Regions from separate parts of the Cellulosimicrobium sp. KWT-B genome, predicted to be linked through region 2. Evidence: riboswitches for the same ligand, from Rfam matches in the RefSeq annotation. Region 2 holds a riboswitch; the other holds the start of a gene.
The links. A riboswitch is a leader RNA that binds a small molecule or an ion and turns the genes downstream of it on or off. The one in region 2 is predicted to bind S-adenosylmethionine.
Positions count from the first base shown of each region.

Region 1 (6,633 bases), on a different contig from region 2:
ACGCGCTGCGGCGCCGCGTCGAGCTCGGCGGTCCCCCGCGCGTGCTCGACGGCGTACCCCGCCGCGGTGTCGTCCGGCGCCGGCGCGCCGGTCGCCGCGGGCTCGGGGTCGGACGAGCACGCCGCGAGGAGGGTCGCGGCGAGCACGAGGGCGGTGGTGGTGACGCTGCGGCGCACGCGCGGGCTCGACGTGGTCCGGGAGATCGGCACAGGAGGTTCCTTCGTCATGGGATAGGACTGCCTAACCTTATCTGCCCCACCGGGGTGGGTGACGCCGCGCTGGATACGATCACTGCATGTCCGGGCCCGTGTTCGCCGGCGCCGCCGCCGGTCTCGTCGTGGGCGTCCTGCTCACCCTCGGGCTCGTGCTCGCCTGGCGGCTCGCACGCGGGTCGCGCGAGCTCGGGAGCGACTCCGACCGGGCGACGTTCCGCACCCTCCACCTCGCGTCGCGCGCCGCGACGCACCTGCGCGACGGGCTCGACGGCGACGACGTCGGCCGCGCGGCCCGCTCCCTGCGCCAGCTCCTCGGCGCCGACGCGCTCGCCGTCGTCACGGCGGACGGCGCGGTCGCCCTCGACGGGAGCTCGACGCTCGAGCCCGACGCGCGGCGCGTCGCCGAGCGCGTCCTCGCGTCGGGACGGCGCCACGTCGAGAGCGGCGACGTCGAGGACGCCGTCGGGGCGCCCGTCGTCGCGGGCGGGCGCGTCGCCGGCGTCGTCGTGGCGTTCGCCGACACCGTGCGGCCGCCGCTGGTGCGCGCGACGGGCGAGGTGGCGCAGTGGTGCGCGGCGCAGCTCGAGCTCGCCGAGCTGGAGGCGTCGCGCACGGCGCTCGCGCAGGCCGAGCTGCGCGCGCTGCGCGCCCAGATCAGCCCGCACTTCGTCTACAACGCGCTCGGTGCCATCGCGTCGTTCATCAGTACCGACCCCGAGCGGGCGCGCGACCTCGTGCTCGACTTCGCCGACTTCACGCGCTACTCGTTCCGCGGGCGCGGCGACTTCACGACCCTCGCCGACGAGCTGCGCTCGATCCACTCCTACGTCGAGCTCGAGCGCGCCCGGTTCGGCGACCGCCTCGCCGTCACCCTGCAGATCGCGCCGGAGTCGCTGACGGCCGTCATCCCGTTCCTCTCCGTCCAGCCCCTCGTCGAGAACGCGGTGCGCCACGGCCTGGAGCCGCGCGAGCACGGCGGCACGATCGTCATCACCGCGCGCGACGAGGGCACCCAGACGGAGATCACGGTCGAGGACGACGGCGTCGGCATGGACCCGGCCGTCGTGCGCGAGCTCCTCACGTCGCGCGACACGACGCACGTGGGCCTCCGCAACGTCGACACGCGCGTGCGCCAGCTCTACGGCGACGACCACGCGCTCGACATCGAGACCGCGCCCGGCTCGGGCACGCTCGTGCGGCTGCGCGTCCCGCGGTCGCAGCCGCTGCACGAGACGGAGGTGAGCGTGCCGTGACCACCCCGGACCCGGCTCCGGCCGGTGGCGTCCCCGGCGGGGCGGGGGACGCCGTCGGGCTGGACGTGCTCGTCGCCGACGACGAGCGTCCCGTGCTCGACGAGCTCGTGGCCCTGCTCCGCCGCGACCCGCGCGTGCGCACCGTGCGCGGGGTCGCGAGCGGCTCCGAGGCGCTGCGCGAGCTCTCGTCGCGCACGGTGGACGCGGCGTTCCTCGACATCCACATGCCGGGGCTGACCGGCCTCGACCTCGCCCGCGCGCTCTCGCGGTTCGCCGACCGCCCGGCGGTGGTGTTCGTCACCGCCGACGAGGCGCGCGCGCTGGAGGCGTTCGACGTCGAGGCCGTCGACTACGTGCTCAAGCCCGTGCGGCGCGAGCGGCTCACGCGCGCCGTCGACCGCGTCGTCGAGCGCGTCGCGGAGCGCACGGCGGCGGGGCGCGCTCCCGCGACCGACGCGGCGGCACCGCCCGCGAGCGCCGCCGCTCCCCCACCGGTTGCCGGCGACCCGGCGGGCGGTGCGGCCCCGGCCGACGAGACGCTCGTCGTGACGGTCGGCACGACGACGCGCCTCGTCCGGCGCAGCGCGGTGCGGTGGGTGCAGGCGCAGGGCGACTACTCCCGGCTCGTGACGGACACCGAGCAGTTCCTCGTGCGCGAGCCGCTCTCCGACCTCGAGGAGCGGTGGGCGCCCGCGGGGTTCCTGCGCGTGCACCGGTCGTACCTCGTGGACCGCGCGGCCGTGACCGCGGCGCGGTTCGGCGGGGCGCAGCCCGCGCTCGTCGTCGCCGGGCACGAGGTCCCGGTGAGCCGGCGCATGGTGCCCGCGGTGCGCGAGGCGCTCCTCGGGCCGCACCGGGGCGCGCCGTGACGGGCACCGACCCGCGGCGGGACGCGCGCGTGCGCGTCCGGTCCACGGACGTCCCCGCCGCAAGCCCCGACCCTCGCCCCGGCCCCGGCGAGGGCGCCGCCCCGGGGGGCGGGGCGCCGTCGGGCACGGCGCGGACCGGCGAGCCGGACGACGCCGCGACCGCCTACACGCGCGGGCTCGTGCGGGCCCAGCTCCGGCTCGGGCTGGCGTGCGTGGCGTCGTTCCTCGCGGTCGTCACGCTGCTCACGGTGACGATGAGCGGCGTGCCCGCGCTGGACGACGTCGTGCTGCTCGGCGTGCCGCTGCCGTGGCTCGTGCACGCGTACGGCTTCTACCCGGTGATCGTCGCGTTCGCGGTCGTGTTCGCGGTCGCGGCGGCGCGCAACGAGCGCCGGTACCGCGCGCTCGCCGAGGGCGCGGGCGGGCCCGACGAGCCCGGCCCCGACGACAGCGGTGCGCCGTGACCAGCGCGCTGCCCCTCGTCGCGATCGCGCTGCTCCTGCTCGCGACCGGCCTCATCGGGTTCTACGGCCTGCGGATCTCGCGCACCACGAGCGACTTCTTCGTCGCGTCGCGCACCGTGCGGCCGGTCTGGAACGCGTCGGCGATCAGCGGCGAGTACCTGTCCGCGGGCACGTTCCTCGGGCTCTCCGGCCTCGTGCTGCTGTCCGGCGCGGAGGCGTTCTGGTTCCCCGTGGGGTACGCGGCGGGCTACCTGCTCGTCCTGCTGTTCGTCGCGGGCCCCCTGCGGCGCAGCGGCGCGTACACGATCCCCGACTTCGTGCACGCCCGGCTCGACTCCGTGGTCGCGCGCCGCGTGACGAGCGTGCTCGTGCTCGTCATCGGGTGGCTCTACGTGGTGCCGCAGCTCCACGGGGCGGCGCTCGTCATCACGAGCGTGGCCGCGGTGCCGCCGTGGGTCGGCTCGGTGGGGATCGCGGTCGTGGTGAGCGCCGTCGTCGCCGCGGGCGGGATGCGCTCCATCACGTTCGTCCAGGCGTTCCAGTTCTGGGTCAAGCTCACCGCCCTCGCGGTGCCGCTCGTCTTCGTGCTCATGGCGCTCGGCGGGGCGTTCGAGCCTGGCGGCGCCGTCGTCACGTTCGACCCCGGCGCCGTGTTCCCCCACGAGGCCGGGCCGGGCGGCCTCGACGCGTACGCGACCGTCTCGCTCCTGCTCGCCCTCCTGCTCGGCACGACCGGCCTGCCGCACGTCCTCGTGCGCTTCTACACCTCGCCCGACGGCGGCTCGGCTCGCCGCACGACCGTCGTCGTGCTCGTCATGATCAGCGTGTTCTACATGGTGTCGAGCACGCTCGGGCTCGTGGCGCGGGTCGTCGCGCCCGACCTCGCGGCGCCCGGCGTCGCGGACACGGTCGTCCTCACGCTGCCGACCCGCCTCGTGCCCGGGCTCGGCGGCGAGCTGCTCGCCGCGCTCGTCGTCGCCGGGGCGTTCGCCGCGTTCCTCGGGACGTCGTCGGGGCTCGTGGTCGCGCTGGCGGGCGTCGTGAGCCAGGACCTGTTCGGCGGCACCGTGCGGTCCTTCCGCTGGTCGGCGGTCGCGTGCACGCTCATCCCGCTCGCGTTCGCGCTCGTCACCATCCCGCAGGGCCTCGTGACGAGCGTCGGGACGGTGTTCGTCTTCGCCGCGTCCGCCCTGTCCCCCGTGATCCTGCTCGGCGTGTGGTGGCGCGGCCTCACCGCGCGCGGCGCGGTGGCGGGCATGGTCGTGGGCGCCGTCCTGTGCGCGACGGCGCTGCTCGCGTCGTCCGCGCTCGTCGCCGCGGGGTACGGGAGCCCGTCCGGCGACACGGCCGACGGCGTCCCCGGCGTCGTGCGCGCCCTGCTCGCCCAGCCCGCCGCCTGGACCATCCCGCTCGCGACGGCGACCGTCGTCGTCGTGTCGCTCCTCGACCGGCGCGGCCCGCCGCTGCGCACCGACCGGTTCCTCCGCCGTCTGCACGTGCCCGAGCGCCGTCGGGCCTGAGACTCGTCGCACCGGGAGCGCCGACGACCCTCCGCATCTCACCTGGCGGGCGCTCTCGACCGCATGTCGGATGGGTCGTAGGATCGTGGCAACCATCCAGAGCGGTCGAGAGTCCTGGCTCGACGACACCGCAGCAACCCGCCGACGGAAGCCTCCCGAGGACAAAGGTGCTAACGCCAGGGTCGATGGAGTGACGCATGACCTCAGAGGCATCCTTCGCGCACCGTCCGGGCCGTCCTCGACCCACGGTGTCGTTCGAGCTCATGCCCCCGCGCCGACCGGACGCGGCCCCGAAGTTCTGGGAGACGGCACGCCGTCTCGTCGCGACGCACCCCGACTTCGTGTCCGTGACGTACGGCGCCGCAGGCACCGACCGCGCGACCGCGCGCCAGGTCGTCGGACGCCTGCTCCAGGGCACGCCCGTGCTGCCGATCGCGCACCTCACGTGCGTCGGGGCGTCGCGCGAGGACGTGGAGTCGGTCATCACCGACTTCCTCGACGAGGGCGTGCGGAGCTTCCTCGCGCTGCGGGGCGACCCGCCGCGCGACCAGCCGGACTGGCAGCCCGCACCCGACGGCGTCCGGTCGTCGACCGAGCTCGTCGCCCTGCTGCGCGAGGTCGAGGCGTCGCGCTGCGCGTCCGACCCGGCCGTCGCGCTGCGCGGCGCGGCCCGGCCGCTGACGATCGCCGTCGCGACGTTCTGCGACGGCAACCCCGCCGCCGGAACGACGCGCGCCCAGGAGGTGCGCCGCCTCTGGCAGAAGCAGCAGGCCGGCGCGAGCTTCGCGATCACGCAGCTCTTCTACGACGCGTCGTCGTACACCGACTTCGTCGCCGAGGCCCGCGCGGCCGGCGTGACGATCCCCATCCTCGCCGGGCTGCTGCCCACGACGGAGCCCGCGCGGCTCCGTCGCGTCGAGGAGCTCACGGGCGTGCGCCCGCCCCAGCACCTGCTGGACGCGCTCGACGCCCTGCCCGACCCGGAGGCGCAGCACGCCTACGGGATCGCGTACTCGGTCGACCTCGCGCAGCGCGTCCTCGACGCGGGCACGCCCGGTCTGCACGTGTACACGTTCAACAAGCACCGCGCCGCTCTTGACCTGCTCGAGGGTGTCCACCTCGGCGGCGGGTCGGTCGGGACCGGGGGCGGCGCCAGCGCCGCCGCCGCCCCGCTCGTCCCGGACCTGGCCAGCGGGCCGTGGGTCACCGGCACCTCCCTGCCCACGACGAGCGCCGCCACGCACGGCGCGCCCGTCTGACCGGTCCTCCGGACCAGCAAGAGGTTTCGATCATGGCCACTTCCGTACACTCCCCTACCCAGAACCCGGTCGGCTTCCCCGCCGGCACCGTGCTCGGCTACCCGCGCATCGGTCGCCGCCGCGAGCTGAAGAAGGCCGTCGAGGCGTTCTGGGCCGGCAAGACCTCGGCCGAGGAGCTCGAGGCCACGGCCCGCGAGCTGCGCCTCGCGACCGTGCGCCGGCTCGTCGACCTCGGCCTCGGCGCCGACGACGCGTCCGTCCCCGGCTCGTTCTCCTTCTACGACCAGGTGCTCGACGTCGCCGCGGCCCTCGGGGCGGTCCCGTCGCGGTTCGCGCCGCTGACCGACGACGCGGGCCGCCTCGACCTCGCGGGCTACTTCACCGTGGCGCGCGGCCAGGGGGACGACGCCCCGCTCGAGATGACCAAGTGGTTCGACACGAACTACCACTACCTGGTCCCCGAGATCGGCCCGGACACCCCGATCCGCTTCGTCGACGACCGCGTCGTGCGCGAGTTCGTCGAGGCGAAGGAAGCCGGCGTCGTGACGCGGCCCGTCGTCGTCGGGCCGGTGACGTTCCTGGCGCTGTCCAAGGCCGCGGACGACGCGCCCGCCGGGTACTCGCCGCTCGACCGCCTCGACGACGTCGTCGCCGCCTACGCCGACCTGCTGCGCGCGCTCGCCGCGGCGGGGGCGCCGTGGGTCCAGCTCGACGAGCCGATCCTCGTCACCGACTCGGTCGACGTGCCGTTCACCGAGCTCGCCGCCGCCGTGGGGTCCGCGTACCGCGCCCTCGCGACCGACCTCCGCCCGGTGCCGAGCCCGGGGTCTTCGGCGGCCTCGTCCGCAAACCCGGCGGCAACCCCTGGTTCGGCGCAGGACGCGCGGCCCGCGATCCTCGTCGCCACGCCGTTCGGCGGGCTGGAGACGTCGCCGGACGGCGACGGCGCGACCTTCGACTTCCTGGCGACCCTCGCGGGCACGGACGTCGAAGCGATCGCGATCGACGCCGTCCGTGCGGACCTTCCGGACTCGCCCTACGACGACCTCCTGA
Region 1 covers NZ_NEDO01000002.1:567,845-574,477, forward strand. The annotation lists gene B9L22_RS08710 (ABC transporter substrate-binding protein) at 1-209, opposite strand, end outside; gene B9L22_RS08715 (sensor histidine kinase) at 296-1,468, shown strand; gene B9L22_RS08720 (LytTR family DNA-binding domain-containing protein) at 1,528-2,337, shown strand; gene B9L22_RS08725 (hypothetical protein) at 2,334-2,801, shown strand; gene B9L22_RS08730 (cation acetate symporter) at 2,798-4,321, shown strand; SAM riboswitch class I at 4,411-4,513, shown strand; gene B9L22_RS08735 (methylenetetrahydrofolate reductase) at 4,519-5,580, shown strand; gene metE (5-methyltetrahydropteroyltriglutamate--homocysteine S-methyltransferase) at 5,613-6,633, shown strand, end outside.
Region 1: linked by a shared signal. The riboswitch ahead of B9L22_RS08735 (methylenetetrahydrofolate reductase) and the one ahead of B9L22_RS03495 (NADPH-dependent FMN reductase) in region 2 are both predicted to bind S-adenosylmethionine.

Region 2 (6,633 bases):
CTGCGGGCTCTCCTTCTCGATCTCCGAGGAGATCCAGCGGTCGTCACGACCGAGGAGCGCGAGCGACGGCGACGCGACGGCCGCGTGCCCCGAGAACGCCTTCTCGTTGATCTCGCCGCGGTCGACGAGCAGGTTGACCGCCTGGCGGACGGCGAGGTCCGTCTGCGGGCCCGCGCAGCCGAGCGCCGCGTTCGAGCACGACATGATCGTGGTCGGGTCCTGCGGGGTGTTGAGCAGCGAGACCTGGCCGCCGCCGGTGACCGTGTCCGGGTCCGCGATGAACATCGTGGTCCAGTCGATCTTGCCGGTGGCGAGGAGGTCCTGGGCGCTCTGGTTCTTGTCGAGCGCGAGGAAGCGGACCTTCTCGAGCTTCGGCTCGCCGCCCCAGTAGTCCTCGTTCGGGACGACGGTGTAGGTCGCGTTCGTGATGGTGTCGAGCGTGAACGGGCCGGTGCCGACGGGCTCCTCGTTCGTGTACGTGATGAGGTCCGACACCTCCTTGAAGAGGTGCTCGGGGACCATGAGCGTGGTGCCGAGGATCTGCACGGCGCTCGTGAACTGCGCGCCGTTGAACGTGAACTTGACGGTCGACTCGTCGACCTTCTCGATCGTGTTCAGGTAGTCGCGCTTCGCCGCCTCGTTGGTGTACGAGAAGATGACGTCCTCGACCGTGAAGTCCTCGCCGTCGGACCACTTCACGCCCTCGCGGATCTTGACGGTCAGCTCGGTGCCGTCCTCGCTCCACTCGTAGGACTCGCCCAGGCGGGGCGTCGGGTCGCCGGCCTCGGCGCGGTTGTAGAAGAACAGCGGCTCGTAGATGCCGCCGTTCGTCACGTGCAGCGGGTTGGGCGCGTACGGGTTGAAGTTCGCGACCATGGGCGTCTGGGTGCCGGCCCAGACGTTGAGGACACGGGCCTCGCCGCCGTTGCCCTCGCCCTCGCCATTGCCCCCGCCGGTGCAGGCGCTCGCGAGCAGCGAGACGCCCGTCACGAGCGCCGCCGCCGTGAGCAGACGCTTGCGCGCCGTGCTTCGAATCATCTTCGGTCCTTTCGCATGGACGACGCGTCCTCACGTCGTACTTCGGCGCCCGCAGGCGTGTGGCAGGAACACTAACTAATAGCCACGGGCCCTCCTACGAATACGACAGGAAAGTTACCTAACTGAGACATCGATACCAGGATCGCCACGGAACCGGTGCGGCCGGACCCCGTGGAGCGGGGTCCGGCCGAGGTGCCGAGGACGGTCAGGAAGGGGTGGGGCTGCCCACGGCCGGTCCGGGCGCCGCAGGACGTGGCGGGCAGCGCGTCGTGCGGGCGCAGCAGGCGGCGCTGGCGCGAGCGGCCGGGGACGGGGCCGGGGACGGGGCCGGCGGCGGGACGGCGGCAGCGCCGCCAGCTGGCCGGGGCAGGGTCAGCGAGCGGCGTCCAGCGCGGTGCGCGCGGCACGGGCGACCTCGGGGTCGGTGACCTCGTAGCCCGCGTCGCCGCCGCCACCCGGCCCGGCGTCGTCCGCGACGACGCGCTTGGCCGAGAGGTGCACGGCGTCCACGCCGGCGGCCACCAGGGCCCCGACGTCCTGCGGCCGCACTCCCCCGCCGGCCATGACCTGCACACGGCCGCCGAGCGCGTCGCGAGCGTGCGCCGCCATGGCGCGCAGCCGGTCGGTGCCGTCGATGCTGCGCGACGCACCGCCCGACGTGAGCACGCGCACGACCCCGGCCCCGGAGAGCGCGTCGAGCGCGGCGAGCGGGTCGGCGACGACGTCGACGGCGCGGTGGAACGTGACCTCGCGCCCGTCGGCGGCGTCCACGAGGGCGCGGACGGCGCCGACGTCGACCAGGCCGTCCGGGGTGAGCGCACCCACGACGACGCCGCGCGCCCCGGCCGCCACCGCGGCCCGGACGTCGCGCACCTGGACGTCGAGGTCGGTGGGCGTGAGGACGAAGCCGCCCGGGCGCGGGCGCACGAGCACGTGCACCTCGACGCGCGGCCCGGGGCCGTCGGCCTCCGCCGCGGCGGCGACCGCGGCCTCGACGAGCCCGGCGCTGGGCGTGAGCCCGCCCGTCGCGCCGAGCCCGACGCACAGCTCGACCCGGTGCGCACGCACGGCCCCGGCCACGCGGACGCCGTCGGGGTCCTGGACGGCGAGCTCGAGGGCCACGGCGCGGGCCGCGGGCGCCGCGGCACCCTCGGGGTGGGTGGTCGTCATGGCGCTCTCCCGTCGTCCGGTCCGGCGGCCGTCGCGTCGCGCGACCCGCACGACGACGGCCGTCGGCCAGGGTAGACGACGCCGGGCGGGGCGCGGGTCGGGCCGGCGGTCAGTCCAGGCAGAACTCGTTGCCCTCGACGTCCTGCATGACGATGCAGGACTCGTTCTCCTCGTCGGCGACCATCACGCGCACGCACGTCGCGCCGAGCGCGACGAGCCGGTCGCGCTCGGCCTCGAGCGCGGCGAGGCGCTCGGCGCCCACGAGCCCGGTGCCGGCACGCACGTCGAGGTGCACGCGGTTCTTGACGACCTTGCCCTCGGGGACGCGCTGGAAGTACAGGCGCGGGCCGGCCCCGGTGGGGTCGCTGCACGCGGACCACGCGTCCCGCTCCTCGGCCGGGAGGGAGGCCTCGGCGTCGTCCCAGGTGGTGAAGCCCTCCGGGGGCGACGCCGGGACGTAGCCCAGCACCTCGCACCAGAACCGGGCGACGCGCCGTGGCTGCGCGCAGTCGAACGTGACCTGGACCTGCCTGACCGTCGCCATCCGGCCACCCTAGGCGCCCGGACCCTCCCGGTCGGAGGCATTTCCCGCGCGCACGACGGCCGCCGGTGCCACCGCTCTGCGCGGGGCACCGACGGCCCTCGTCGTGCGGCTCGGGTCAGATGACGCCGAGCGCGAGGATCGCGTCGGCGACCTTGGTGAAGCCCGCGATGTTGGCGCCGAGCACGTAGTTGCCGGGCGTGCCGTACTCGTCGGCCGTCTCGACGCAGCGGTCGTGGATGCCCGCCATGATCTGCGCGAGGCGGTCCTCGGTGTACTCGAAGGACCACGCGTCGCGCGACGCGTTCTGCTGCATCTCGAGGGCCGACGTCGCGACGCCGCCCGCGTTGGCGGCCTTGCCCGGCGCGAAGAGGACGCCCGCCTCCTGGAGCAGCGCGACGGCGCTCGGCGTCGTGGGCATGTTGGCGCCCTCCGCGACCGCGACGACGCCGTTCGCGACGAGCTGCTTGGCCGCCGCCTCGTCGAGCTCGTTCTGCGTCGCGCACGGGAGCGCGACGTCGCACGGCACGTCCCAGATGGACCCGTCGGTGACGACGCGGGCCCCGGGGCGGCGCGCGGCGTAGTCGGCGACGCGCCCGCGCTCGACCTCCTTGATCTGGCGCAGGAGCTCGAGGTCGACCCCGGCCTCGTCGACGACGTAGCCCGACGAGTCGGAGAACGCGACCACGTTCGCGCCGAGCTGCTGCGCCTTGGCCGTCGCGTAGATCGCGACGTTGCCCGAGCCCGAGACGACGACGCGGCGCCCGTCGAGCTCCTGCCCGCGCGTCTCCAGCATGTTCTGCGCGAAGAGGACCGTGCCGTAGCCCGTGGCCTCCGTGCGGACGAGCGAGCCGCCCCACGAGATGCCCTTGCCCGTGAGGACGCCGGACTCGTACCGGTTGGTGATGCGCTTGTACTGCCCGAAGAGGTAGCCGATCTCGCGGCCACCCACGCCGATGTCGCCCGCGGGGACGTCCGTGTTCTCGCCGATGTGCCGGTAGAGCTCGGTCATGAACGACTGGCAGAACCGCATGACCTCGCCGTCGGACCGCCCGCGCGGGTCGAAGTCGGAGCCGCCCTTGCCGCCGCCGATGGGCATGCCCGTGAGCGAGTTCTTGAAGATCTGCTCGAAGCCGAGAAACTTCACGATGCCCAGGTAGACCGACGGGTGGAACCGCAGGCCGCCCTTGTACGGGCCGAGCGCGGAGTTGAACTCGACGCGGAAGCCGCGGTTGATCTGCACGCGCCCGGTGTCGTCCACCCACGGGACCCGGAAGATGATCTGGCGCTCCGGCTCGCACACGCGCTCGAGGACGGCGGCCTCGACGTAGCGCGGGTGCTTGCGCAGCACGGGGCCGAGCGAGTCGAAGACCTCGCGCACGGCCTGGTGGAACTCGGCCTCGCCGGGGTTGCGACGCAGGACCTCGTCGTAGACGGACTGCAGTCGGCTGTCCATGGGTACTCCTCGTCTGACGCGGGCGGAACTCCTGCTGACGGTACGCCTGTGCCAGAAGCTCCCGTCACACCGTCTCACTCCGCGCGCACCGGCACGGGCGGCCGCAGCGCACGAGCGACCGCACGGGGCGGCACAGGAGTCACCGACGACGACACATCCGTCCACCCACTGAGAAACCCTACCGATCCGGTGCAGTTTCCCGGGGCGGTTGCTATACCCGTCCCCAGGTCACGAGCGCCAGCGCCAAGCCCCGGCTCGCTGGCCGGCAACCCCCTGTCACGGCGGGGTGCTCCGGGAGATGACCAGGCCGGGCCCGGCCTGCCCCGCCACCGGCGAGGACGGCCCGCACGGCAAGCGTGATCGACGACTACTGCGAGGTGCACATGACCCACCACCCCACCCACCCGACGGTGCTCGCCGTCTCGGGCAACCCGCGGCCCGGCTCGCGGACGCTCGGCGCCGCCGAGACGGTCGCGCGCCGCGTCGCCGACCTCCTCGGCGCGGCCGACGTCGCCACGGTCGACCTGGCGTCGCTCGCCGGCGAGGTGCTCGCCGCCGACCACCCGGCGGCCGACGCCGCCCGTGAGCAGCTCGCCCGGGCGACCGTCGCCGTCGTGGCGACGCCGGTCTACAAGGCGTCGTACACCGGGCTGCTCAAGGCCTTCCTCGACCTCTACGGCCCCGACGGGCTCGCGGGCGTCGTCGTGGTCCCGCTCGTCGTGTCCGGGAACCCGGCGCACGCGCTCGTCGGGGAGGTGCACCTGCGGCCCGTACTCGTCGAGCTCGGCGCCGTCGTCCCGACCCGGTCGCTCACGGTCACCGAGCCGCAGCTCGCGGACCTGGGACCGGTCGTGGACGCGTGGCTCGCGCGCGCGGGCGACGCCCTGCGCCGCGCCACGGCACCGCTCCCCCCGGCGGAGGACCACCGCCCGTCGGCCCGCACCGACGCAGCCGTCGCCGACGCGTTCGCGGGGGTGGCCCGATGACCGCCGAGCTCACCCACCTGGAGGCCCTCCTGGCCGAGCAGGACGAGCCCCAGCTCTCCCCCGACGAGTACAAGGCCGTGTTCCGCGGCCACCCCGCGGGCGTCGCCGTCGTCGCGCTCGAGCATGGTGACCGCCTCGTCGGCTTCACCGCGACGTCGGTCATCTCCGTCTCGGCCGCGCCCCCGCTGCTCGCGTTCTCGCTCGCGTCCACGTCGTCGTCGTGGCCCGCGGTCTCGACGGCGCGCACGCTGACCGTGAGCTTCCTCGCGGACCACCAGGACGACGTCTCGGCCCGGTTCGCGACGAGCGGCATCGACCGGTTCGCGGACGGCGGCTGGTCGCGCCTGCCGACGGGCGAGCCCGTGATCGACGGCGCGCTGTCGTGGGTGCGCGGGCGGGTCGTCCAGCGCACCCCGGTGGGTGACTCGTACCTCGTCTCGCTGCGCGCGCTCGCGTCGAGCGTCGGCGCCGCGCCCGGGGCACCACGCGGGTCGGTGGCGTCGCCGCTCGTCTACCACGACCGCACCTACCACCGGATCGGCGACCACTCCGCGCTCTGAGCGCACGACGGGCGAGGGGCCCGACGGCGGACGTCCCGCCGTCGGGCCCCTCGCCCGTCCCGTGCCGCCCCTCACGGGTGGTCCGTCACCAGCTCCAGCCGCGCGCGCTGAGCTCGAGTTCCTCGCGGAACCGCTCGTCGTCGCCGGTGCGGAAGCCCGCGCGCAGGGGCGCGTCCGCGACCGGGAGCCCCGTGAGCCGGCAGGCCTCGCGCAGCAGCGCGTCGTAGGCGCCCTGGACCGCGAGGTAGTGGTGGGCGCGCGCGTAGACGTCCGGGTCGGCCTCGATGCGCCGGAGCTCCGCGGCGAGCGCGGTGAGCCGCACCTGGAGCGCGAGCGTCGTGAGCGGGTCCGGTGCCGCGGCGGCACGACGGCGCCCGCCTGCCCGGTGGCTCGGAGGTCGCCCGGCCCGGCGCAGCACCCACCACGCGGCGGCGGCCGTGCACGCCGTCGCACACCAGATCATGAGCAGCCACGACATCGGAGCCGACCTCTGCGCGGGGAGACCCACAGGACCTCTCCAGTCTAGGTCTCCCCGGCCCCGCGAGGCAGGGTGGGGGCCCCTTGTCCTCGCCGCCGCCCGCGCGGCGGGTCAGCCGTCGAGGAGGTCCGGCTGCGGGTGCCGCACGCCCTGGACGGCCGCGCGCGGGATCGCCGCGCCGATCGTCGCGACGTCGTCCGGCGTGAGCTCGACCGCGGCCGCCGCGACGTTCTGCTCCAGGTACGCGACGCGCTTCGTCCCCGGGATCGGGACGACGTCGTCGCCCTGCGCGAGGAGCCACGCGAGCGCGAGCTGCGCCGTCGTGACGCCGCGCTCCGCGGCGAGCTGCTCCAGGGAGCGCACGAGGCCGCGGTTGTGCTCGAACGCCTCACCGGCGTACCGGG
Region 2 covers NZ_NEDO01000001.1:803,881-810,513, forward strand. The annotation lists gene B9L22_RS03475 (ABC transporter substrate-binding protein) at 1-1,038, opposite strand, end outside; gene B9L22_RS03480 (copper homeostasis protein CutC) at 1,411-2,208, opposite strand; gene B9L22_RS03485 (VOC family protein) at 2,318-2,752, opposite strand; gene gdhA (NADP-specific glutamate dehydrogenase) at 2,868-4,205, opposite strand; SAM riboswitch class IV at 4,432-4,534, shown strand; gene B9L22_RS03495 (NADPH-dependent FMN reductase) at 4,589-5,191, shown strand; gene B9L22_RS03500 (flavin reductase family protein) at 5,188-5,751, shown strand; gene B9L22_RS03505 (hypothetical protein) at 5,837-6,229, opposite strand; gene B9L22_RS03510 (aldo/keto reductase) at 6,341-6,633, opposite strand, start outside.